Regions from separate parts of the Halomonas sp. TP35 genome, predicted to be linked through region 3. Evidence: predicted binding sites of a transcription regulator. Region 3 holds the regulator's gene; each other region holds the start of a gene.

Region 1 (5,659 bases), on a different contig from region 3:
TGCCGTTCTTCTGCATATTGGCCATGAAGGTATCGTTGGTATCCTGCAGCGGAATATGCGCGGCGTCGGTAATCGGCTCGTTAAAGCAGGAGGCGAGAATGGAGCCTACAGCGGGCTTGCAGATATCGCAGCCCAGGTGGTGAGCGTCCGGCGCGCCGTGCTTTTCGATCAGCTCGCTGAAGGTCTTTATTCCCTTCACACGCACGATGTCGTAAAGCGCCTGGCGGGTATAGGCAAAGTGCTCGCAGAGTGACGTGTCCACCTCGACGCCGCGGGCGGCCAGCTCGTGATCCACCACGCTTTTCAAAAGCGACGCGCAGCCACCGCAGCCGGTGCTGGCGCGGGTATCACCTTTAACGGATGCCAAGTCGCTGGCGCCTGCGTCAATGGCGCTGCAGATGCTGGCCTTGGTGACGTTATGGCACGAGCAGATCATCGCGGTTTCCGGCAGCGCGCCCGGGCCAAGCGCCGGGGCGGCGCCGCTTTGCGGCAGAATCAGCGAGGCGGGCTCTTTGGGTAGCTCGATACCGTTGGCGTAGTACTGCATCAGGGTGTCGTAAGCGCTGTTATCGCCCACCAGCATGGCGCCCAGAAGCTTTTTGCCGTCGCTTGAGACCACCATCTTGCGGTAAATCTGGGTAAGCGGGTCAAGGTAGCGAAACATCCGCGCGCCGGGGTTTTGGTTGCCGTGGGCATCGCCAATCGAGCCTACGTCCACACCCAGAAGTTTGAGCTTGGTGCTCATATCAGCACCGGTAAAAGAAGCGTCGCCACCGGTGAGCGTCGAAAGCGCTGTCTTTGCCATCTGATAGCCAGGCGCCACCAGGCCAAAAATGCTCTGATTCCACAGCGCCACTTCGCCAATGGCTAAAATCGCCGGGTCGCTGGTTTGACACTGATCGTTAATCACTACGCCGCCACGCTCGCCGATCTCCAGGCCGCACTCGCGGGCAAGCTGGTCCCGGGGGCGAATGCCCGCCGAGAACACGATTAGGTCAGTTTCCAGTATTTTGTCATCCTGAAACACCATGCGATGACGGCTGGTTGCGCCATCTTCAATGCGCTGAGTGGCCCGCTCGGTCAGTACCTGAACACCCAAGGCTTCGATTTTTTCGCGCAGCAGCTCGCCGCCCTCAGCATCTACCTGCATGGGCATCAGGCGTGGAGCGAACTCGATCACTGCAGTTTCCAGATTCAAGCCGCGCAGCGCGTTGGCCGCTTCCAAACCTAACAGGCCGCCGCCCACCACGACACCGGTGGCGGCACTTTGCGCCGCATCGCGGATGGCGTCCAGGTCGTCCAGCGTGCGATACACCAGGCAGCCTTCGCGATCGTTACCGGGAATGGGCGGCACAAATGGGTAGGAGCCGGTGGCCAGCACCAAGTGATCATAGGCGTAATGCCCGTGTTCGGTGGCGACTGTTTTTGCAGCGCGGTCGATGGATACAACCGCTTCGCAGCTGTTGAACGTAACGCCGTGGCGTGCGTAGTAATCGGCATCGCAGAGGGCCAGCGCTTCGGCGTCGCGGCCTTTGAAGTATTCGGAAAGGTGCACACGGTCATAAGCGCGGTGGCGCTCTTCGCCAAACACGGTGATATTCATCTGCGCTAAGGCGCCGTTTTCAATCAATTGCTCGACCAAGTGGTGGCCGACCATACCGTTACCAATAATAACCACGTTGCGTTTAGAGGTGGTGGACATGGCTAAGCTGCCTCCAGCGTCGATGAGGGAGTGGGTGGGGTATCAAGAAGCAGGGCGTTGGCATCGGCTTCACCGAACAGCAGCGCCTGGCGGCAGGCGCCCAGATCGGTTTTGGCTAGCGCTTGGGCGAAATACCAGGGGCCGGAATGGGTATCGCCATACAGCACGGCGCCTTCAAGCCTTCCGTTACGCAGTAACAAACGGCGGTAATCGCCGCTTTCCGGGTCGCTGTAATGCAGTACTTCGTGTTCTGGCGCGGCCTCCGTGGGGCCAAACGCGTAGAGGGCCAGGCCGCTGATTTTAAGCTTGGTTGCAGTCGGCGCCTCACGATAGCGGGCGCTGCCATCGCCACACAGCGTGTTGGCTAACACATCTACCTGGCGCCAGATTGGCTCGACCAGGCCGTAGGTGTGCTGTTCGAACTGGCAACACTCACCCAACGCATGAATACGTGGGTCTGAGGTGGTGAGCGTGGCATCGACCATAATGGCGCGCTGTGTAGCCAGGCCTGCCTGATGGCCAAGTTCTGCGTTAGGTGTAACGCCGGTTGCCACGATGATGCTTTGGGCAGGCAGGCGCTGGCCATCCTCGAGTACGACAGCGGCTAAGTTGCCCGCGCCGTCGTCTTCAAAATGGCTAATGCGTGCATTGGTTAAGATGGTCAAGCCACGTTGGGTAAGCGTTGTTTCTAGAAGCCCGGCGGCCATGCTATCCAGCTGACGATTCATTAACCGCTCGCTGCGCTGTAGAACGCTGACGCTGGCACCCCGCTTGCGAAGCCCTTCGGCGGCCTCCAGGCCCAACAAACCGCCGCCGACCACCACACATTCGCCGCCCTGTAGGGCAAGCGTTGCAAGCGTGTCGGCATCTTGCAGGGTACGAAACCCATACACGCCGTTAAGGCCAATGCCGGGAACCTCGGGCAGCGTTGGGCGTGAGCCGGTGGCAATCACCAAGCGGTCATAGGTCAGCGTGCGGCAGGTAGTGACAACACGCCGCTCTTCGCGGTCGATTTCCAGCACGCATTCATTCAGGTGAAGGATGATCCCGTGCTTGGCGTACCACTGCGTATCACGCAGGGCGAGGGCGCTAGGCGGCATTTCATCGGCGAGCAGTGGCGATAGCAGTATCCGGTTATAGGCAGGAGATGCTTCTGCACCAATCACCGTTATCTGCTGGGGTCGATGAGGCAATTTAACGATGGCCTCAAGCAGTCGATGGCTCGCCATGCCGTTGCCGATAACGACTAAGTGATCATCAGACGAGCACCGAGAGATAGCGATCATGGGTTGCTCCTTACAGTTTAGCGCTTGGCTACAAATGCCTATCCACAAATACTCGGCAGCGATAAATGCTGTCGTGGCGCAGCGCTGAAGAAAAGCCAATAAAAAAGCCCCTGAGTCAGCGTCCCGGGCAAGTGGATTGCCAGGAAAGCAGACTCAGGGGCTTCGTTGCCCGGTAGCTGAGGCCAAACCCGTTAGCTGGGTTTCGCACAGAGCAGCCACCGTTGGCTGCCAGCTAAGCTTGAATTTATCTAACCAGTACAGGGCAATTTATCAGCCAAGCCTCGGCTATTATTTATTTTTATATTGATTATCAATGCTTTGATTTAAAGAGATAGATTGAAGGCAGCGCCTTTTCAGCCGCTTACGCTCAGCCTGCGCACGCTATTGGTGCGCTAAGCGGTAAGAATGCACCGTGAGTAGTCAGCGTTAGCAAAAAACCTGCCTACAAGATAAGTCGAAAGATATTTTATTGGTTATTAACCTTCTGTTTAATTTGGTGTTTTTGTTTTAATGGGTTGGTTGGCGTAGGCCTTGCTATTACCTTATCAACAAGCAACAAAGCACAGACGGGTTTATCGGCACAATAAAAGGCAGCCATCGAGTTTGACGGGCAAATAACAACGCTAATGCCATTAGACGACAGGCCATTAATAAATGTGCCCAATCCCGGCAGTGCGACATTTGGCACCGGTGCAGGTGTCCCTGAGACAACGGCGTCCAGGCAGGCTTCTTTGAGGCTCGCTTGGGCGCTTTTTGCTTTTTAAGCGGGAGGAAATCAGTATGTCCCAGGCCACACGCTCGGCTTGTAAAGCAAACACGACGTGCCCTTATTGCGGTGTCGGCTGCGGCGTAATCGCCACTGTGGCTAGCGGCACAATCAGCGCCGTTGAAGGCGACCGCGACCATCCCGCCAACTTTGGTCGGCTATGCGTCAAAGGCTCAGCACTTCACGAAACCCTAGGCCTGCATGACCGGCTCACTACCCCCAGGGTTGATGGCCAAGCGGTTGACTGGAATGTGGCGTTAACCACCTTGGCAGAGCGGTTGCAAACGACTCGCGCAACTTACGGTGCTGAGTCAGTGGGTGCCTACCTGTCAGGCCAGCTATTGACCGAAGATTACTATGTGGCCAATAAGCTATTTAAAGGCTTTTTAGGCACGCCGCACCTGGATACCAACTCGCGACTCTGCATGGCCTCTGCCGTGGCGGCGTATAAACGCTCGTTGGGCGCGGATGCCGTTCCCTGCAACTATGAAGATATTGAAGAGGCCGAGCTGGTGGTGCTGGTGGGCTCGAATCTGGCTTGGAACCATCCGGTGCTTTATCAGCGCTTGAAGGTCGCCAAAACGCGCAATCCGCTGATGCGGGTGGTGGTCATTGACCCGCGCGTGACCGACAGCTGCGAGATTGCCGACCTTTACCTAGGCATCGCACCCGGCAGCGATGCAGTGCTGTTTAACGGCCTGTTGGCCTGGATGGCTGAGAATAACAAGCTGGATCAGCTCTATCTGGATCGCCATACACAAGGTTTTGATGAAGCGCTGTTGGCTGCGAGCCAGCATGATATTAATGACGTGGCGGCCATATGTGATATCGACCCAGAGCGGCTGGAGACCTTTTACTACTGGTTTGCCAGCCAACTCCATGTCGTGACGCTCTACTCCCAGGGCGTCAACCAATCCACCAGCGGTACCGACAAGTGCAATGCGATCATCAACTGCCACCTAGCGGGCGGCAAAATCGGCTTGCCGGGGGCGGGGCCTTTCTCGATTACCGGCCAGCCCAATGCCATGGGCGGACGCGAAGTGGGCGGGCTTGCCAACCAGCTGGCCGCGCATATGGATTACCATACGCCCGGCGCCTTGGACCGAGTCACCCGCTTTTGGGCAACTGAAACGTTAACGCCCGAATTGCCCCAGGCGCCCGGCTATAAGGCGATTGAGCTTTTTGGCGCGGTTGAACGAGGCGACATAAAGGCGCTTTGGATAATGGCCACTAACCCGGCGGTCAGCTTGCCGGATGCCGCCCGCATGCGGCGTGCGCTTGAAAAGTGCCCGCTGGTGATTGTGTCAGAGTGCGTCAGCCATACTGATCTGCTGGCCTATGCCGATATTATCCTGCCCGCGACGGGATGGTCTGAAAAAGATGGCACGGTGACCAATTCCGAGCGGCGTATTTCACGGCAGCGTGGTTTGCTACCTGCGCCTGGGCAGGCGCGTCACGATTGGTGGATTATGTGCGAAGCCGCCAAGCGGTTGGGCTTTCATGAGGCGTTTGACTATACCTATCCCCATGAGATTTTTGATGAGCACGCGCGCCTTTCCGCTTTCGAGAATGAAGGGACGAGTAAACGGCTATTCGATATTTCCGGCCTGGTGGGGCTTGGGCGCGAGGGCTACGACGCGCTGGCGCCAATTCAATGGCCGGTGACGTCTTCAGCACCTCACGGAACGGCGCGGCTGTTTGAAGACGGTGAATTCGCCACGCCTAATGGGCGAGCCAATTTCATCGCCATAACGCCGCGCTTGCCGGAGCAACGCTTAAGTGACGCCTATCCGCTGCGCCTGAATACCGGGCGTATTCGCGACCAATGGCACACCATGACGCGGACGGCGCGCGCCCCCCGGCTGATGAACCACCGCTATGAGCCGTTTATCGAACTCCACCCAA
Region 2 (5,659 bases), on a different contig from region 3:
TTCGACACCTGGGGCGGGGCGCTGTCTACCCCTGCGTACCTGGAGTTCTCGCTGCGCTATATGGAGCAGATCGTCTCCGGGCTGATCCGCGAGCACGACGGGCGCCGCGTACCGGTGATTCTGTTCACCAAAAACGGCGGCCAGTGGCTTGAACATATCGCCTGCGCCGGTGCTGATGCACTCGGTATCGACTGGTCGACCGAGCTTTCCAACGCCCGCGCTCGTGTAGGCCATAAAGTTGCGCTTCAGGGCAACCTCGACCCCAACGTGCTGTTTGCTCGCCCGTCTGCGATTCGTGCCGAAGTCGCCCGCGTGCTGGAAAGCTACGGCCATGGCCCGGGGCATGTTTTCAACCTGGGCCACGGCATTAGCCAGTTTACCAATCCGGATAACGTCACCGCCTTTATGGAAGCGCTGCACGAACTAAGCCCGCAATATCACCGGGGTATTCCGGCCCAATCCAACCCATCACAACCAGGAGCCAATTGATGAGCGAATTACGCGACGACCAGTGGTTTACCGAAGTGTTTGATAGCCACGGCAGCGCCTTCTCGCTGAAGATCTCTGAAAAGCTGTTGGATGTGCAGAGTGAGTACCAGCACCTGGAAGTGTACGCCACCGAGACCTACGGCAACCTAATGGTGCTGGACGGCTGCGTGATGCTCACCGACCGTGACAACTTCCTGTATCACGAAATGATCGCTCACCCGGCGCTGTTTACTCACCCGGCGCCCAAGCGTGTGGTGATTATCGGCGGCGGAGACTGCGGCACACTGAAAGAAGTGCTGCGCCACCCGGGCGTTGAAAAAGTCACCCAGATCGATATCGATGAAGAAGTCACCAAGGCCGCAGAGCGCTTCTTCCCGGCACTGGTGGGAGCCAACGACGACCCGCGTGCCGAGCTTTTGTTCGCTGATGGTGTCAAGTGGGTGGATGACGCTGCCGATGAAAGCATCGACGTGCTGATTATCGACTCTACCGACCCGGTCGGCCCCGCCGAAGGGTTGTTCAAGACTGACTTCCTTAAGCGCTGCCACCGCATTTTGAAAGCCGATGGCGTGATGGTACAGCAGAGTGAATCACCGCTTTATCACAGTGGCTCGATTATTCGTGAGCTGCGCCATGACATGCGCGAAGCGGGCTTTGCCAGTGTCGCCACGCTGCCCTTCCCACAGCCGGTTTATCCTTCCGGCTGGTGGAGCGTGACACTGGCCGGTAAAGGCACCAACGTGGAAAGCTTCCGCGAAGAGGCTGCCGCTAGCCACGAAATGCCGCTACAGTACTACACAGTAGATGCCCACCGGGGCGCCCTGGCGCTGCCACCGTTCATGCGTAAAGCGTTCAGCTGACGTTTATTTGAATAGCACGCCAGCAAGCGATGAGGCCGGGCACTGCTCGGCCTTTTTTGTGTCACCACGTTAAGGAACCAACAATGAAAACCCTTAAATGGATAAGCATTGGCGCGTGCGCCCTGGCCCCGACGGTTGCCTTGGGCACCACATTAGAAACCGTTCAATCCCGCGATAGCGTACGCTGCGGGGTGAACGCCGCCCAGCCCGGCTTCTCCTCACTGGACGATAACGATACGTATCGCGGCCTGGACACCGATGTCTGCCGCGCGATTGCCGCAGCGGCATTGGGCGATGCCAGCAAGGTTGATTTCGTACCGCTCGACTCGGTGGAGCGCTTTACCGCCCTGCAATCCGGCGAAGTGGACCTGCTCTCGCGCACGACGACCTGGACCTCCAGCCGCGATACCACCCAAGGTATGCACTTTACCGGGGTGAGCTATTACGATGGCCAAGCATTCATGGTGGCAAGCGACCTGGGCGTGCAAAGTGCTGAAGACCTTGACGGCGCGGCGGTGTGCACGCAGTCAGGCACGACCAGCGAGCTGAACCTTTCAGACTATTTCCGTGTTAACGACATGCACTATGACGCAGTGGTGTTTGATTCTCCCGAACAGTCGATTGCCGGTTTTGAAGCCGGGCGCTGCGACGTCCTAAGCTCCGATGCCTCGCAGTTGTATGCCCAACGCATGCAGCTTGCCGACCCCGACATGGCGGTGGTGCTGCCAGAGATTATTTCCAAGGAACCGCTTGGCCCCGCCGTACGCCAAGGCGATGACCAGTGGTTCAATATCGTAAAATGGTCGCTGTTTGCCATGCTCAACGCTGAAGAACTGGGTGTCTCAAGCACCAATATTGATGAACACGCGGATTCCGATAATCCAGATATTGCCCGCCTGCTGGGCCAGGACGGCAATTTTGGTGAAGGCATGGGACTCAATGACGACTGGGCTTATCAGATCGTCAAGCAGGTGGGCAACTACGCCGAAATGTATGATCGCAACGTGGGCATAGACTCTAACTTCAATATTACCCGTGGCTTAAATGCCCTATGGCGCGATGGCGGCATTCAGTACGCCCCGCCCATTCGCTAAGGCTTACCGGTCGGCACTCTGCCATCAACCATCGGTTGTCGCACCAAAACAGCGCAGGCGGCAACCGTTTCTATTTTTTTGCACCTAAACTTTCGTAGAAGCTGGGCCACTTTGCGTTGAAAAGCGCTGAATTTGGCGTTGTACCCATGTTGGCATCTTCCTTGCTAGCTTTATATGTCATGCCTTCGCATGCATAACAATATTAATCGAGGAAGGGAATTACCATGTTGAATAAGAAACACTGGGTATTACTGGCCTCTGCAGGCGCCATCACACTGACAGGCGCCACTAACGCTAACGCAGCAACACTTGAAGAAACCATTGAGCGTGGAGCCGTGCAGTGTGGCGTCAGCGACGGTTTACCAGGCTTTTCGGCACCCGATGGTGATGGCAACTGGCAAGGGCTGGATGTCGATGTTTGCCGTGCGGTCGCCGCTGCCGTGCTGGGTGATGCGGATGCCGTCAACTACATCTCTCTCAACGCCGTTGAGCGTTTCACTGCGCTGCAGTCTGGCGAAGTCGATTTGCTTTCTCGTAACACGACCTGGACGACCACCCGCGATACCACGCTGGGCCTGAACTTCGCAGGCGTCAACTTCTACGACGGTATCGGCTTCATGGTTAGCCGTGACCTGGGCATCAGCGGCGCTGATGAGCTGGACGGCGCGGCGATCTGTATCCAAACGGGCACCACCACCGAACTTAACGTGGCCGATTACTTCCGGGCCAACGATATGGAATTTGATCCTATCGTGTTTGATACCTCAGAGCAGACCGTGGGCGGCTTCCAGGCTGGCCGCTGTGATGTTCTAACCTCGGACACTTCTCAGCTGGCGGCGCTGCGCATTCAGTTGGACAACCCGGATGGCGCCGTCATCCTGCCCGATATCATTTCCAAGGAGCCGCTGGGCCCGGTGGTTCGCCAAGGCGATGACACCTGGTTCAATATCGTGAAATGGTCACTGTTTGCCATGCTGAATGCTGAAGAGTACGGCGTTACCAGCGAAAATGTGGACGAAATGGTGAACTCTGAAAACCCCGACATCGCCCGCCTGCTTGGCCAGGACGGTAACTACGGTGAAGGCATGGGGCTTGACGCTGACTGGGCTTACAACATTATTAGCCAGGTCGGTAACTACTCCGAAAGCTTTGAGCGCAACGTTGGCATGGACTCACCGCTTGAGATTGAACGCGGTGCCAACGCGTTATGGAACCAGGGTGGCTTCCAATACGCACCGCCGATTCGCTAAGCGTCTCGCTTGACCCGGCCCGTCGCGCTTATCAGATGAGTGCAGGCGGGCCATTTGATTGACCTTCCGTGTAGCGGAGACGCCACCCATGTCCATAAGACCAAACACTCGCCCCGCTGGCCACAAGCCACCGTTTTGGCGAGACCGTGCCAAGCGCGCACTTGTTTTTCAGCTGCTTTTAACGGCAGCCGTTGTCGTATTTTTGCTGTATATCGTCGGCAATACTCAGGACAACCTATCCGCCCGGGGTATCACCACCGGTTTTGGCTTTTTAAATAACACCGCAGGCTTTGGTATCGTACAAAGCCTGATTGATTACTCCTCTCAGGATACTTACGGCCGCACCTTTTTGGTGGGCTTGCTCAATACGCTACTGGTAGGCGCTTTTGGAGTGGTGGCCGCGACGCTGATTGGCTTTATTGTCGGTATTTCACGCCTGTCGCCCAACTGGCTACTGGCACGCCTGGCCACCGCCTATATCGAAACTTTCCGCAATATCCCGTTACTGCTACAGATTTTTTTCTGGTACTTCGCCGTGCTGCGCACGCTACCCAGTGCAAGGGACAGCCTCTCGTTTGGCGAGGTTATTTTTCTTAACGTGCGCGGTCTGTATCTGCCTGAGCCGCTTTTTGAGTCAGGCTTTGGGATGATTCCAGCGACCTTTATCGTCGCGATTATCGCCAGTATTGCGCTGTGTGTCTGGAACAAGCGCCGCCAAGAGGCAACCGGTAAACGAGTCCCTGCTGGGTGGATATCGCTGGTACTGATTCTGGGTCTGCCACTGCTGATTACGGTCGCCACCGGCGTACCGATCACCTGGGATATTCCGGAACTGCGCGGCTTCAACTTCCGCGGTGGCTTTACCGTGATCCCGGAATTTCTGGCTTTGTGGCTGGCGCTCTCCATCTATACCGCCGCGTTCATTGCTGAAATTGTTCGTTCGGGCATTCAGGCCATTTCCCACGGCCAGACTGAAGCCGCCCAAGCGCTGAGCCTGCCGCGTAACCTGGTGTTGCGCCTGGTAGTCATTCCACAGGCACTGCGGGTCATTATCCCACCACTCACCAGCCAGTACCTGAACCTGATCAAGAACTCCTCGCTTGCCACGGCCATCGGCTACCCCGACCTGGTATCCGTATTTGCGGGCACCACGCTGAATCAAACGGGGCAGGCCATTGAGGTGATCGCCATGACCATGGCGGTGTATCTGACGATCAGCCTGCTGGTTTCCATGTTCATGAACTGGTTCAACGCCCGCGTAGCGTTGGTTGAGCGCTAGGCGCCGGTGAGGATAGCTTTATGATTCATAACCAAACAATGATTGACCAACGGCCTGCCCCCAGCAATACCCTGGGGCCCGTGGCCTGGCTGCGCACCAACCTGTTCAGCAGCCCACTCAATACGCTGTTTACTCTGGTGGGGCTGTACGTTCTGTATCTGCTCTTGGTACCGACCATTCAGTGGGCGTTCATCAACGCCGACTGGGTAGGCACCACCCGTGACGACTGCTCGCGAGAGGGCGCCTGTTGGGTGTTCGTTAATGCGCGCTTTACGCAGTTCATCTACGGGCTTTACCCGCGTACCGAAATCTGGCGCGCCAATATTGTGTTTGGTGGCTTTTTTACCCTGATCGCCTGGCTTGCCATTCCGCGCCTACCGCTCAAGCGCTGGGTGGCCGTGTTTGCCTTGGTGGGCTTTCCCATCGCGGCCTACGTGCTTCTTCATGGCGGCTACTTTGACCTGCCACGCGTGCCCACCCACCGCTGGGGCGGTTTGATGCTGACCCTGCTGCTGGCGTCGGTGGGCATGATAGGGGCGCTGCCGATTGGCATCGTACTGGCTCTGGGGCGGCGATCTAACATGCCCATCGTGAAGAGCTTCTGCGTCATCTTCATCGAGTTCTGGCGCGGTGTACCGTTGATTACCGTGCTGTTCATGGCCTCGGTGATGCTGCCGCTGTTTCTAC
Region 3 (5,659 bases):
GTATTTCGTTGAGCGTCTCTTCCTCTTTCTCTATCGCCTCTTCAAGCGTCATATCACTGTTGCGCGTTAACGGATGACGTCGCCGTGTGGCGGAATAGCGCTCCAGTAAAATACGCGAATCGGTGGTTAGATAGATAACCTGACAATCTATAGGCCGCGCGCGCAGCTCTTCAAGCAGTGCGGGAAGGCGCTCAAGCGCCGCTGGCAGGTTGCGGGCATCAATACTGACCGCTAGATGTGTGCGCTCACCCTCGTCACGGAGTTCGTCAATCAAAGAACCAAGCAACATGGCGGGGAGATTATCAATGGCGTAATAGCCAATATCTTCCAGCGCTTGCAAAGCGATTGACTTGCCAGAGCCAGAGCGGCCGCTAATAATCACCAGTTGCATAGTGGCTCTCTCTGATTGAACGTATAAAAGGGGTAACGCATGAAAATGTGTTAGTCGTTATGGGTGTTATGGCGCGGCCTGTTCGCGAATCTTGCTCATCAGCAGGTCAAGTAAATCGCGTTGGCTGCTGGTTTTGCGTAACGCCTGGCGTGTGCTCGCATCATTCATAATGGTGGCCACTTGACCCAAAAGCGACAAATGCGTGTCGTCAGCCTCTTCGGGAACAAGCAGCACAAAGACGAGATCAACCGGATCGCCATCAATAGCATCAAAATCAATAGGTTCTGATAACTTTAGAAAACCCGCAATAGGCGTAACGCAATGTGGGCTGCGCGCATGGGGTATGGCAACGCCGTTACCGATCCCCGTGCTGCCAAGGCGTTCCCGGCCGATCAGTCGGCTGAAAACTTCTTGGCTATCCAGGCTGGGTGTATTTTGAGCGATAAAGGTGCTGAAAAACTCCAGCACCCGCTTTTTGCTGCCCCCGGGCACGTCGTAAAGTACGCGCTCCGGGGGGAGAATGGTTTCCAACGTCATTGAATTAACGCACGCCAGCGCCTTGGGCGCGAGCTTGTGCTTTTTCCTTGTGCTTAACGAGTTGACGATCAATTTTGTCTGCTAAGGCGTCAATAGCGGCATACATGTCGACATCTTCGGCGTCGGCATGTAAATCGGCGCCTGCCGCATGAAGGGTGCACGCGGCATGTTGGCGCTCCTTCTCAATAGATAAGGTAACTTGTACCGTGGTGATGTTGTCGTAATGACGTTCGACGCGTTCAAGTTTTTCATTAACGTAGTCACGCAAGGCGTCAGTCAGTTCTACATGATGACCCGTGATGTTTACTTGCATTGACGTGCTCCTTATCCATCGGTCTGAATTTCGATTGTAACCCTTTTTGCGGTGTTGCAAAGCCCTTGTCGCGAGTTTTGCCATTTCTCTTGTAACGACTAACGCAAACGACGACGTTCACTTGATGAGGGAATGCCCAGCGACTCACGATATTTCGCCACCGTACGGCGTGCCACTGTGATGCCGCCATCTTCCAGTAATGTCACTAAACGACTGTCCGAAAGAGGTTTGCCGGGAGGCTCATCTTGAATCAACTTTTTAAGCCGGGCGCGAATCGCGGTGCTTGAGTGGCTGTCTCCGCCATCCTGCCCGCTAATTTGGCTTGAGAAAAAGTATTTAAGTTCGAATACGCCCCGTGGGGTATGGATATATTTTTGTGTGGTGACCCGAGAAATGGTTGATTCGTGCATCTCAACCGCCTCGGCAATATCGGCAAGAATCAAAGGCTTCATCGCTTCTTCGCCGTGCTCTAAAAAGCCGATTTGGCGAGTGATAATCTCGCGTCCTACGCGTAGAAGCGTATCGTTGCGGCTGGACAGACTTTTGATTAACCAGCGCGCTTCTTGTAAGTGTTCTTTTAAAAACTGGTTATCCTGACTCTTGTCTGCACGCTTGATTAAGCTGGCGTAGTCGGGCTGGATACGTAGCCGGGGCAGGGCTTCAGGGTTAAGCTCCAGGTGCCAGCCTTCATGATCATGACGTACAACCAAGTCGGGTGTGATGTAGCTATCGTCGGTGACGCCGTAAGCACTGCCGGGGCGAGGGTCCAGGCTTCGGATCAGACCGATCACATCGTCTAGCTGCTCATCGTCCAGGCTTAGGCGGCGCTTTAATAGGCGCATGTCATTTTTGCCGAGAGCTTCAAGAAACTGGCGTACCAATCGGCGCGCCGGAACGAGCAGGGGAGTGTCGTCGGGGAGCGTTGCTAACTGAAGCATCAAGCACTCGCGCAAGTCTCGGGCGAAGACGCCCGTTGGCTCGAACTGCTGTAAACGCATCAGAATGGTTTCCATCTCTCGCTGGCTAAGGCCTTCGATATCCTGGGCACGTAGCCCATCGCGGATATCGTTGAGCGGCTGCATCAGGTAGCCATTGGCATCTAGCGCATCAATCAGGCTTTCGGCGATTAGCTGCTCACGAGCCGTAAAGTCGGTCATCGCCAGTTGCCAAAGGAGATGTCCATGCAGGCTTTGTCCGGCGGCCTGGCGCTCAAAATCGGGGCCTTCGCTACTGCCAGTGCTGCCCATGTCCTGGTAAGTATCCGACCAGTCGCTATCGACAGACAGTTCCTCGGGGATACTTTCTGACCACTCCTCGTCGGGTGTTTCGACGGCCGCCTGCTCGCCGAACTCATCTTCCTGCTCCAGCATTGGATTGGCATCCAGCGCCTGCTGAATTTCCTGACGTAGATCCAATGTCGATAGCTGTAGCAGTGCAATCGCTTGCTGCAGCTGAGGTGTCATGGTCAGCTGCGTACCGATACGCAATTGGAGAGAAGCTTTCATGACCATCTGAGAACCACTCGTTAATCGGAAAGCTTCACCCTAGTGCGAGTCATGTTGTTGTGCAAGTGCAATAAGCATGCCACTGATAAATTTTTTACTGCAGATCACTGTTTAGCGGTGAAATTAAACTTATAAGCGAAAATCAGCACCCAGGTAAACCTCCCTCACTTTTTGGTTATCAAGGATAGTCTGAGGGCTGCCACCGGCAATGATATGGCCGTCACCGACAATATAGGCGATATCGCAAATATCCAGTGTTTCTCGGACGTTATGGTCGGTAATTAGCACGCCAATGTGGCGCTGTTTTAAAGCACGAATAATGCTCTTGATTTCACCAACCGAGATGGGATCGACACCTGCAAATGGCTCATCCAGCAAGATAAACGCGGGCTCAGTGGCCAGGGATCGGGCAATTTCGACGCGTCGCCGCTCGCCGCCGGAAAGGCTCATGCCCAGGCTGTCACGGATGTGGGTAATATGAAAGTCGTCAAGTAGGGCCTCAAGCCGCTGCTCTCGTCCTGCCCTGTCCAGCTCTTTGCGGGTTTCCAGAATCGCCATAATGTTATCCGCAACCGATAGTTTACGGAAAATAGACGCTTCCTGGGGTAGATAGCCAATGCCGGCCATCGCGCGTTCGTGCATGGGGACGCGGGTTAAGTCTTGCTCGTCGATACGCACGGTACCCGCATCAGACTTCACCAGGCCCACAATCATATAAAACGATGTGGTTTTACCTGCGCCGTTAGGGCCGAGCAGGCCTACCACGCTGCCTTGAGCAATCTCCAGGCTAATGTCTTTAACCACGCGGCGGCGTTTATAACTTTTTGCCAAGTGATTGGCGTAAAGGGTTTTTATGGGCGGTGCTTCCGCAATAGACATGATTGACTCCTATTGCGCTGGCTGAAGCGTCATACGAATACGCTGCGGCTCGCTACCACTTACATCGGAGCGTGCCTGCACCACTTCGCGGTCAATGAAGTATTCCAGGCGGCCACCGGTAAACTGATCGCCCGCTTGGGTCAGCTCGGCCTGGTCAATAAGCTCTACACGCCGCTCTGCTACGTGATAAACCACGCGGCGCGCCCATCCTTCCATCGGCGCATCCTGATCATCGAGTTGATTGCGTAGATAGGCGCGCTCACCGGTGGCAATAGCGCGAGAAAGCTCACCCGCGTCGTTACGGATAATTTCAACGCGATCACCACGTAGCTGCATGTTGCCTTGGCGAATATTGACATCGCCTGAATAAACGGCAGTGCCCGCACGCTGATCAAGATCTAACTGGTCGGCTTCTACTTCAATGGGGGCTTGGCTTGTCTGGGCCGCTGCCGATAGCGGCACCGCAAGAGCGAAAAGCGCGGTGCGAATAAAAGCGTTCATAGCGACTCCTAAGGATTTTGTGTTGCGGGGGGGTGATGACCGCTAACGTTATCGGTTAATCGGACCTGGCTATCATCAAGCCAAACATCCATACGTGATGCGCTCATTCGTTGGGGTGGCTGCTGAAACACGGCGGGCGCCTCGCTCCAGACATGACGCGCTACCCCATCATAACGTAATAACTCAGTATCAAGCTGCCAGCCTTCTGTAGGTGCCAGAAGCCGCGCATCACCAGACAGCGTTAGCGCTTGGGTGGCCGTGTTCAGAACACCTTCGTTGGCGTTAGCGAGCCACTCTCGGTTGTCACTATCAAACAGCGTCGCTTCGGGCTGAGTGACTTCGACCAAGGTACTTTGTGGTATGTAAATCAATAAAGGCGCGGCTAGCGACTGCTGGATATGCCCTGTCTCACCAAACAGAGTGATCTCGGCATTTTCCAGCACGTGGCCAGGCTCTTCAGCCTGCGCTTCTTCGTCAACGGGCCGGTCTTCCGGGCCGCGTGGGTCCAGCCATACCAGTAGCCCCCCTAAAGCGATCACCAGGGCTGCTAGTCCGATGCGTTTCTTGGCGCTTTGAAACATTACACGCGACCATGCAAATACGTGTCGAGAACCGTACTCCAGTGGCCCTGGGCTTCAAGCAATGTATCGCAAATTTCACGTACGGCGCCGTGGCCACCCAAGCGGTCGGTAATCCAGTCGGCATGGGTATGCATGTAATCTGGTGCGTTGGGTACCGTAATGCCAACGCCTGCGCGTTTGATAGGCGCAAGATCAGGCAAGTCATCGCCGCAGTAAGCCACTTGGCTTAGGTTCAGGTTGAGGCGCTCACACAGCGCTTTCAAGGTGGTGAGCTTATCTTCGCAGCCCTGATGGACAAGGTTAATTCCCAGCGCCGCAGCACGCTGGCTCACCATGGGGGAGTCGCGGCCTGTAATTAACGCCACATGAATGCCTGCACGTTTAAGCAGCTTTAAGCCATGGCCGTCTTGTGTATGGAAGGCTTTGATCTCGATACCGTCGGCCTGAAAGTAAAGCCGTCCATCGGTGAGCACGCCGTCAACATCGAGGGCAAGTAGTCGCACACGGCGAAGCGGGTCAAGTAGCGCAGTGGGGAGGGCCATAGAGACTCCTTGTCAGTAAACTGTTTGGTAAAATGGTTAGATAACGCCGCTGGCAAGCAAGTCATGCATATGGAGCGCCCCGATGGGCCGCTGTTCGTCATCGACGACTGCTAGCGCAGTAATACGGCTATCTTCCATGATGCGCACCGCTTCGGCAGCCAGTAGGTCGGGGCCAATGCGTTTGCCGGGTCGGGTCATTACATCGTCCACGGTTACTTCACGCAGATCATGAAACTGGTCGAGGGTGCGGCGTAAATCGCCATCGGTATAAACACCTGCAAGTCGTCCTTCGCTGTCGACAACACAGGTAAATCCCAACCCTTGGCGGGTAATCTCCAAGAGCGCATCACGCAGCGGGCTGCCTAGTGCTATCTGCGGCAAGCGTGTGCCGCTATGCATAAGGTCCTTAA
Region 4 (5,659 bases), on a different contig from region 3:
CAGTTCAGACTCAATCAGATCACGCGGGATAGCCGCCATGTTCAGGGCAATAAACGGCTTGCCCGCCCGGGGGCTGTGCTGGTGGAGTGCCTGGGCTACACGTTCTTTACCGGTGCCCGACTCGCCATTGATGAGCACAGTAATATGCGAATGAGAGAGCCGCCCAATGGCCCGAAACACCTCCTGCATGGCCGGGGCTTCACCAATGATTTCTGCGTTCAAACCTTCGGGAACGCTGATCGGTCGTTGGCGCTCGCGCGCATGAGCCACCGCCCGGCGCACAAGCGCCAGCGCTTCATCCACATCAAACGGCTTGGGCAGGTACTCAAACGCACCGCCTTGATAAGAGGCCACTGCACTGTCGAGATCCGAATGAGCGGTCATGATGATGACCGGCAAATCCGGGTGCGCCTCACGGATGTGCGACATAAGATCCAGCCCATCAATGCCCGGCATGCGAATGTCAGTCACCAGCACATCCGGTGGGGTTTTCAGCAGTCGTTCCAGTACTGTATCGGCGCGTTCTATGCACTCTACATCAAGATCCGGCTGTGCCAATGCACGTTCAAGCACCCAGCGGATAGCGCGATCGTCATCCACAACGACCACCCGTGCAACCTCGTTACGTGTCGCCTCTATCATGATGCTTCTCCGGTGCAATTAATAACCAATGGAATCAGTAAGCGGAACTCGGTGTGCCCGGGGCGTGAGTCACATTCAATCAACCCTTGATGCTGATGCAGGATCGACTGAGCGATGGACAACCCCAATCCGCTGCCTTCAGCACGCCCTGACACCATCGGGTAGAAGAGCGTCTCTTTAAGCCCTTCCGGGATACCAGGGCCGTTATCGATCACACCCACCTCGCTCACTAACCGGTGGCGCTCAGCACCCAGGGTGAACTGGCGCCGGGCACGGGTGCGCAGCATCAATTCGGGCACAGGGGTCTCGGCATCGCTCATGGCCTGCACGGCGTTCCTGGCCACGTTAAGCACGGCCTGGATCATCTGCGCCTCATCCCCGGAAAGGTCCGGCAGGCTAGGGTCGTAATCGCGGCGGATGGTGATATTCGGATGTTCAGCCACCAGCAGCGTTCTTACCCGCTCCAGCACTTTGTGGATGTTCACCGGCGCGTGCTTAACAATGCGATTCGGGCCAAGCATCGAATCCACCAGATCACGCAAGCGGTCAACCTCCTCCACGATGATATGGGTAAACTCACGCAATTCAGGCTTATCCAGGTCACGCTCTAATAGCTGAGCCGCCCCGCGGATGCCGCCCAGCGGATTTTTCACTTCATGGGCCAAGCCCCGGGCCAGCACTTTGATGGTTTCCTGGCGCGTGGTGAGCGCTTCCTCGCGGGAAATTTGCATCAAGCGGTCACGAGGTTCTACTTCCAGCAGAAGCTCGTCTTCCGACAGGGGCGTCACGGTGTAATCCACCGTCAGCGCCTCACCGTTAACCGGGGTAATGCGCGCCTCGCGCTGGGTGTAGGGATGAAAGGCATCCCGCGCCTTGGCCAACACCTGGTCGATACTTTCATCACCGCCCAGCAGGGTATCCAGGCTGCTCCCCTGCACACGGCTAAAGCTTACTGCCAACAGCGCTTCGGCGGCAGGGTTCATCCAGCGTACGCGGAGCTCACCGTCCAGCAGCAGTACTGCCATGGAGAGATGTTCTAGTAAACGCTGATACATGAAGTGTCCTGAATGTCGCTGATAAAAACGTTCAATACGTAAGAGAAACTGCAAAAAGCACGCCAGGTTGGCCCCTTTCATCAGCATGCACGCCTTGTGGGCGCCAAGCCTTGATTCAACGAGCGTTAAGCGCGCAACCTGCCATGGTGCGATCCACCACATGCACTATTTTAGTGCATGGAGTACCGTTAAGGCGTACCCTTTCACTGGTTAAGTGCAATAAAAAACCCCGCCGAAGCGGGGTTTTAGGGCTATCGCGTCAAAACGCGATTAGCAGCTGTAGTACATATCAAATTCGATGGGGTGCGTGGTCATGCGAATACGCTCCACTTCTTCCATCTTGAGTTCGATATAGGCATCAATCATATCGTCGGTGAACACGCCACCTTCGGTCAGGAACGCACGGTCAGCGTCGAGCGCTTCCAGAGCCTGGTCCAGGCTGTTGGCAACGGTCGGTACCAACTTGCCTTCTTCTGGCGGCAGGTCGTACAGGTTCTTGTCCATGGCATCGCCAGGATGAATCTTGTTCTTGATGCCGTCGATACCTGCCATTAGCAGAGCAGCAAACGACAGGTACGGGTTAGCGGTCGGGTCAGGGAAGCGGGTTTCAACGCGCTTGCCTTTGGGGCTTACCGTATAGGGAATCCGGATAGAGGCGGAACGGTTACGGGCGCTGTAAGCCAGCATAACCGGCGCTTCAAACCCCGGTACCAAACGCTTGTACGAGTTGGTCGAGGCGTTGGTGAAGGCGTTCAGAGCGCGTGCGTGCTTGATCACACCGCCGATGTAATACAGCGCCATTTCCGACAGGCCTGCGTACTCATCACCGGCAAACTGGTTCTGACCATCTTTCCAGAACGACTGGTGAATATGCATACCAGAACCGTTGTCACCAACCAGCGGCTTGGGCATGAAGGTCGCAGTTTTGCCGTACGCGTGGGCCACGTTGTGGATCACGTACTTCATTTCCTGAACTTCGTCCGCCTTCTTCACCAGCGTATTGAATTTAACGCCGATCTCGTTCTGCCCCGCATTCGCCACTTCGTGGTGGTGAACTTCAACGGTCTGACCAATCGCTTCCAGGGTGTTACACATCGCGCCACGAATATCGTGGAAGCTGTCGACCGGAGGAACCGGGAAGTAACCGCCTTTAACGCGCGGACGGTGCCCCAGGTTGCCACCCTCTACCTGATTACTGGTCGCCCAAGCGCCCTCATCGGAAGAAATCTTGTACATGGAGCCCTGAATGTCGGACTTCCAATGCACTTCGTCAAAAATGAAGAACTCAGGCTCCGGACCGAAGAAAGCAGTATCGCCCAAGCCGGTAGACTCCAGGTACGCCTCAGCGCGCTTAGCGATAGAACGCGGGTCACGGTCATAGCCCTGCATCGTGGCAGGCTCGATGATATCGCAACGCAAAATCAGAGTAGCGTCTTCGGTGAAGGGGTCGAGGAAAGCAGTGCCGTCTTCCGGGCGCAGGATCATGTCGGATTCGTTAATGCCTTTCCAGCCCTCGATTGAGGAGCCATCGAACATTTGGCCATTCTCGAAGAACTCTTCGTCTACATCGCGGGCAGGCACGGTAACGTGCTGCTCTTTACCACGAGTATCGGTGAAACGCAGATCCACCCACTTAACATCATGTTCTTCAATTAGCGCGAGAGTCTTGGCTGACATTGTGCCTCCGATATGGGCGTGGCTTAAAGCATGTAACAGTAAGCTATCGATAAAAGTGTTATTAGACAAACCCCGTCATTTAATAAAGTGCGTGCCTGACAGGCCTATCCTTTTTATTCGCTTAACGTTTGCCTGAAATTGAATCACACATCGCCTAGCGATCATTTCAAACCGGCTATTGTTGTAGCACGCCGAGAGGCATCTGCCTACGGTGGCTAGCCGCTGACAAATATAATGCAGAGAACATGCCAACCCTGCACCAACATGTCCTACGAAATCACTAACCTGTTGTTTTAAAGTATATAAAAAATGCGCCTACATGCCTCTCTATGACGCATAAATATTTCCCGAGGCTTCTAAACACACGCTGACCTGTTTTTTTGACCCAAAATAGATCAAATATAAGTATAAGCGCACCTAATTGGTGCATAAAAAGACATTGAGCGCCCCTCTCAGCTTCCAACCCACCGCACGGCGCGTCAACGCCCTACACTTTTAGTCGCTTGCCAAACATCATGGCCCCGGCTTTTGTGGTGTTCGCCATTTTATTGAGCAGGATAGAGCCCGTGGCACCCATCACTATCAGCAGCAGCACGTAAACCGCTATAGGCAACGCCAACGGCATCACCAGTGCATCGGTAATGGCAAAAAACATGGGGTGCGCCAGGTAAATACCAAACGAATACTGGTTGATATAGCGCACCCAGCGAGGCGCTGTGATGTCTTTTAAATAACGCATCGCTACAAACGTTGAGAGCATGAACAGCGGTATCACCCACACTTCCTTGGATGAGAACTGCAACCAACCCGCCACACTGGCCGCGACCAGCAGGCAAACCAACACGACCAGCCACAAAGGCCACGACAGGTACTGCATCCATAAAGGCCGCAGCGGTGCCTGGGCTCCACTATCAAAGGGGTAGTAACGCACCAGCACCAGGGCTAGAAAGAACAGATATATCCAGCCCAGAGGCGCCACCCAGAGCAGATACCCCGGCAGCGCCACACCCAGCCAATACGCTACTCCCCAGTACGTCATACTCACCCAACAGCTCACCCACAGCCACGGCACCGGGTTAAAGCGCCACAGCTGCCAACGGGTAAACAGCCAATAAGCGATATAAAACTGCATGGCGATAATCAAGAAATAACCGTGCCACCCGGCGAAAACAAAGTACTCCAGCGCATTGGCGGCAAAGCCTACCGGCTCCCCTGTCATATACAGCTGAACCCACTCGGCTGTCGAGTAGATAAAGCCATAAACCAGATAAGGCAGCATGACGTACTTCACCCGTTGGGCCAAAAAGCCGGGCGGCACTGCCTTGTCATAGCGCATGGCAAACACAAACACTGAAATGAACAAAAAGATCGGCGTGCCCAATACCAACGGCAGGCGCATCAGGTCGGTGGCCAGGTTATCCACACGCTGATTAACGTGGTCCAGCAAATGAAATAAAAACACGGCCACGCAGCCGTACGCACGCAACCAGTAAATTTCCTCTATCCTTTTATGCATACCTGCTCCATGTATGCTTGACATTCGCCTGCGCTGAACAGTGTCGGCGGGTACGGTGTACGACGCTATAACCCTGCGATAATTCCCGGAGGCTGTTTGTCACTCTTCTCATTTTCAAGTGTATTTCATGGGTTGTTACGTTCCTTGTTGACCAGCCTGGCAGCCTTGGCGGGCCTATGGAGCCTGTTTAACACCGCCGTTGCTGGCGAGGTGCACTACGACACCTTTGACTCGCCCACGCTGGGCCACGACTACCCTTACACCGTGTATCTACCCGACCATTATGACGCCAATGCCGCCGAGCCTTACCCAGTGGTTTATCTGCTCCATGGCTCTTTTGGCAACGAACGAGACTGGCTAGCCAAGGGCAACCTTGCCCAAACCGCTGATCGTTTGATTCGCGCGGGGCACATTCCTCCTGCCGTTTTCATCATGCCCGGTAGCCGCAGCTGGTGGGTAGACGGCCATAATGAGGCCGCCCGCAGCGCCTTTTTTAACGACCTGATGCCGCATGTTGAAAACCAGTACCGAGTGGGCGCCACGCGAGCGCTTCGCGGCGTAGGCGGGCTATCCGCCGGAGGGTTTGGCGCGCTTAACTTTGCCCTGGAAAAGCCCGAGATGTTTGCCGCCGCCGCAGCGCTAAGCCCGGCAAGCTATCTTCCGTATCCGCCGAGCAATTCCTCAGCACACCGCCATCCCGCGTTTTTGGATGAGCAAGGCAATTTTGATACTGCTTTATGGGACCAGCTCAACTACCCCGCTTACCTTG

Evidence for each region. Region 3 encodes sigma-54, which starts transcription at its own class of promoters, with help from an activator protein. Its sites were predicted from a motif close to TGGCACNNNNNTTGCTNT; they were not measured.
Region 1: the regulator sigma-54 is predicted to act here: its motif matches at 3,509-3,526, upstream of ACT3RU_RS14605 (nitrate reductase).
Region 2: the regulator sigma-54 is predicted to act here: its motif matches at 2,594-2,611, upstream of ACT3RU_RS01605 (amino acid ABC transporter substrate-binding protein).
Region 4: the regulator sigma-54 is predicted to act here: its motif matches at 1,745-1,762, upstream of glnL (nitrogen regulation protein NR(II)).

What each region holds. Positions count from the first base shown of each region.
Region 1 covers NZ_JBQSUZ010000014.1:65,100-70,758, reverse strand. The annotation lists gene nirB (nitrite reductase large subunit NirB) at 1-1,702, opposite strand, end outside; gene ACT3RU_RS14610 (NAD(P)/FAD-dependent oxidoreductase) at 1,705-2,988, opposite strand; gene ACT3RU_RS14605 (nitrate reductase) at 3,769-5,659, shown strand, end outside.
Region 2 covers NZ_JBQSUZ010000001.1:340,824-346,482, reverse strand. The annotation lists gene hemE (uroporphyrinogen decarboxylase) at 1-489, shown strand, start outside; gene speE (polyamine aminopropyltransferase) at 489-1,349, shown strand; gene ACT3RU_RS01610 (amino acid ABC transporter substrate-binding protein) at 1,433-2,443, shown strand; gene ACT3RU_RS01605 (amino acid ABC transporter substrate-binding protein) at 2,668-3,693, shown strand; gene ACT3RU_RS01600 (amino acid ABC transporter permease) at 3,782-4,972, shown strand; gene ACT3RU_RS01595 (amino acid ABC transporter permease) at 4,993-5,659, shown strand, end outside.
Region 3 covers NZ_JBQSUZ010000002.1:454,969-460,627, reverse strand. The annotation lists gene rapZ (RNase adapter RapZ) at 1-391, opposite strand, end outside; gene ACT3RU_RS04860 (PTS sugar transporter subunit IIA) at 458-928, opposite strand; gene hpf (ribosome hibernation-promoting factor, HPF/YfiA family) at 933-1,241, opposite strand; gene ACT3RU_RS04850 (RNA polymerase factor sigma-54) at 1,340-2,752, opposite strand; gene lptB (LPS export ABC transporter ATP-binding protein) at 2,876-3,625, opposite strand; gene lptA (lipopolysaccharide transport periplasmic protein LptA) at 3,635-4,126, opposite strand; gene lptC (LPS export ABC transporter periplasmic protein LptC) at 4,135-4,707, opposite strand; gene ACT3RU_RS04830 (KdsC family phosphatase) at 4,707-5,249, opposite strand; gene ACT3RU_RS04825 (KpsF/GutQ family sugar-phosphate isomerase) at 5,286-5,659, opposite strand, start outside.
Region 4 covers NZ_JBQSUZ010000006.1:128,873-134,531, reverse strand. The annotation lists gene ntrC (nitrogen regulation protein NR(I)) at 1-642, opposite strand, end outside; gene glnL (nitrogen regulation protein NR(II)) at 639-1,697, opposite strand; gene glnA (glutamate--ammonia ligase) at 1,968-3,374, opposite strand; gene ACT3RU_RS09630 (acyltransferase family protein) at 3,862-4,890, opposite strand; gene ACT3RU_RS09625 (alpha/beta hydrolase) at 5,056-5,659, shown strand, end outside.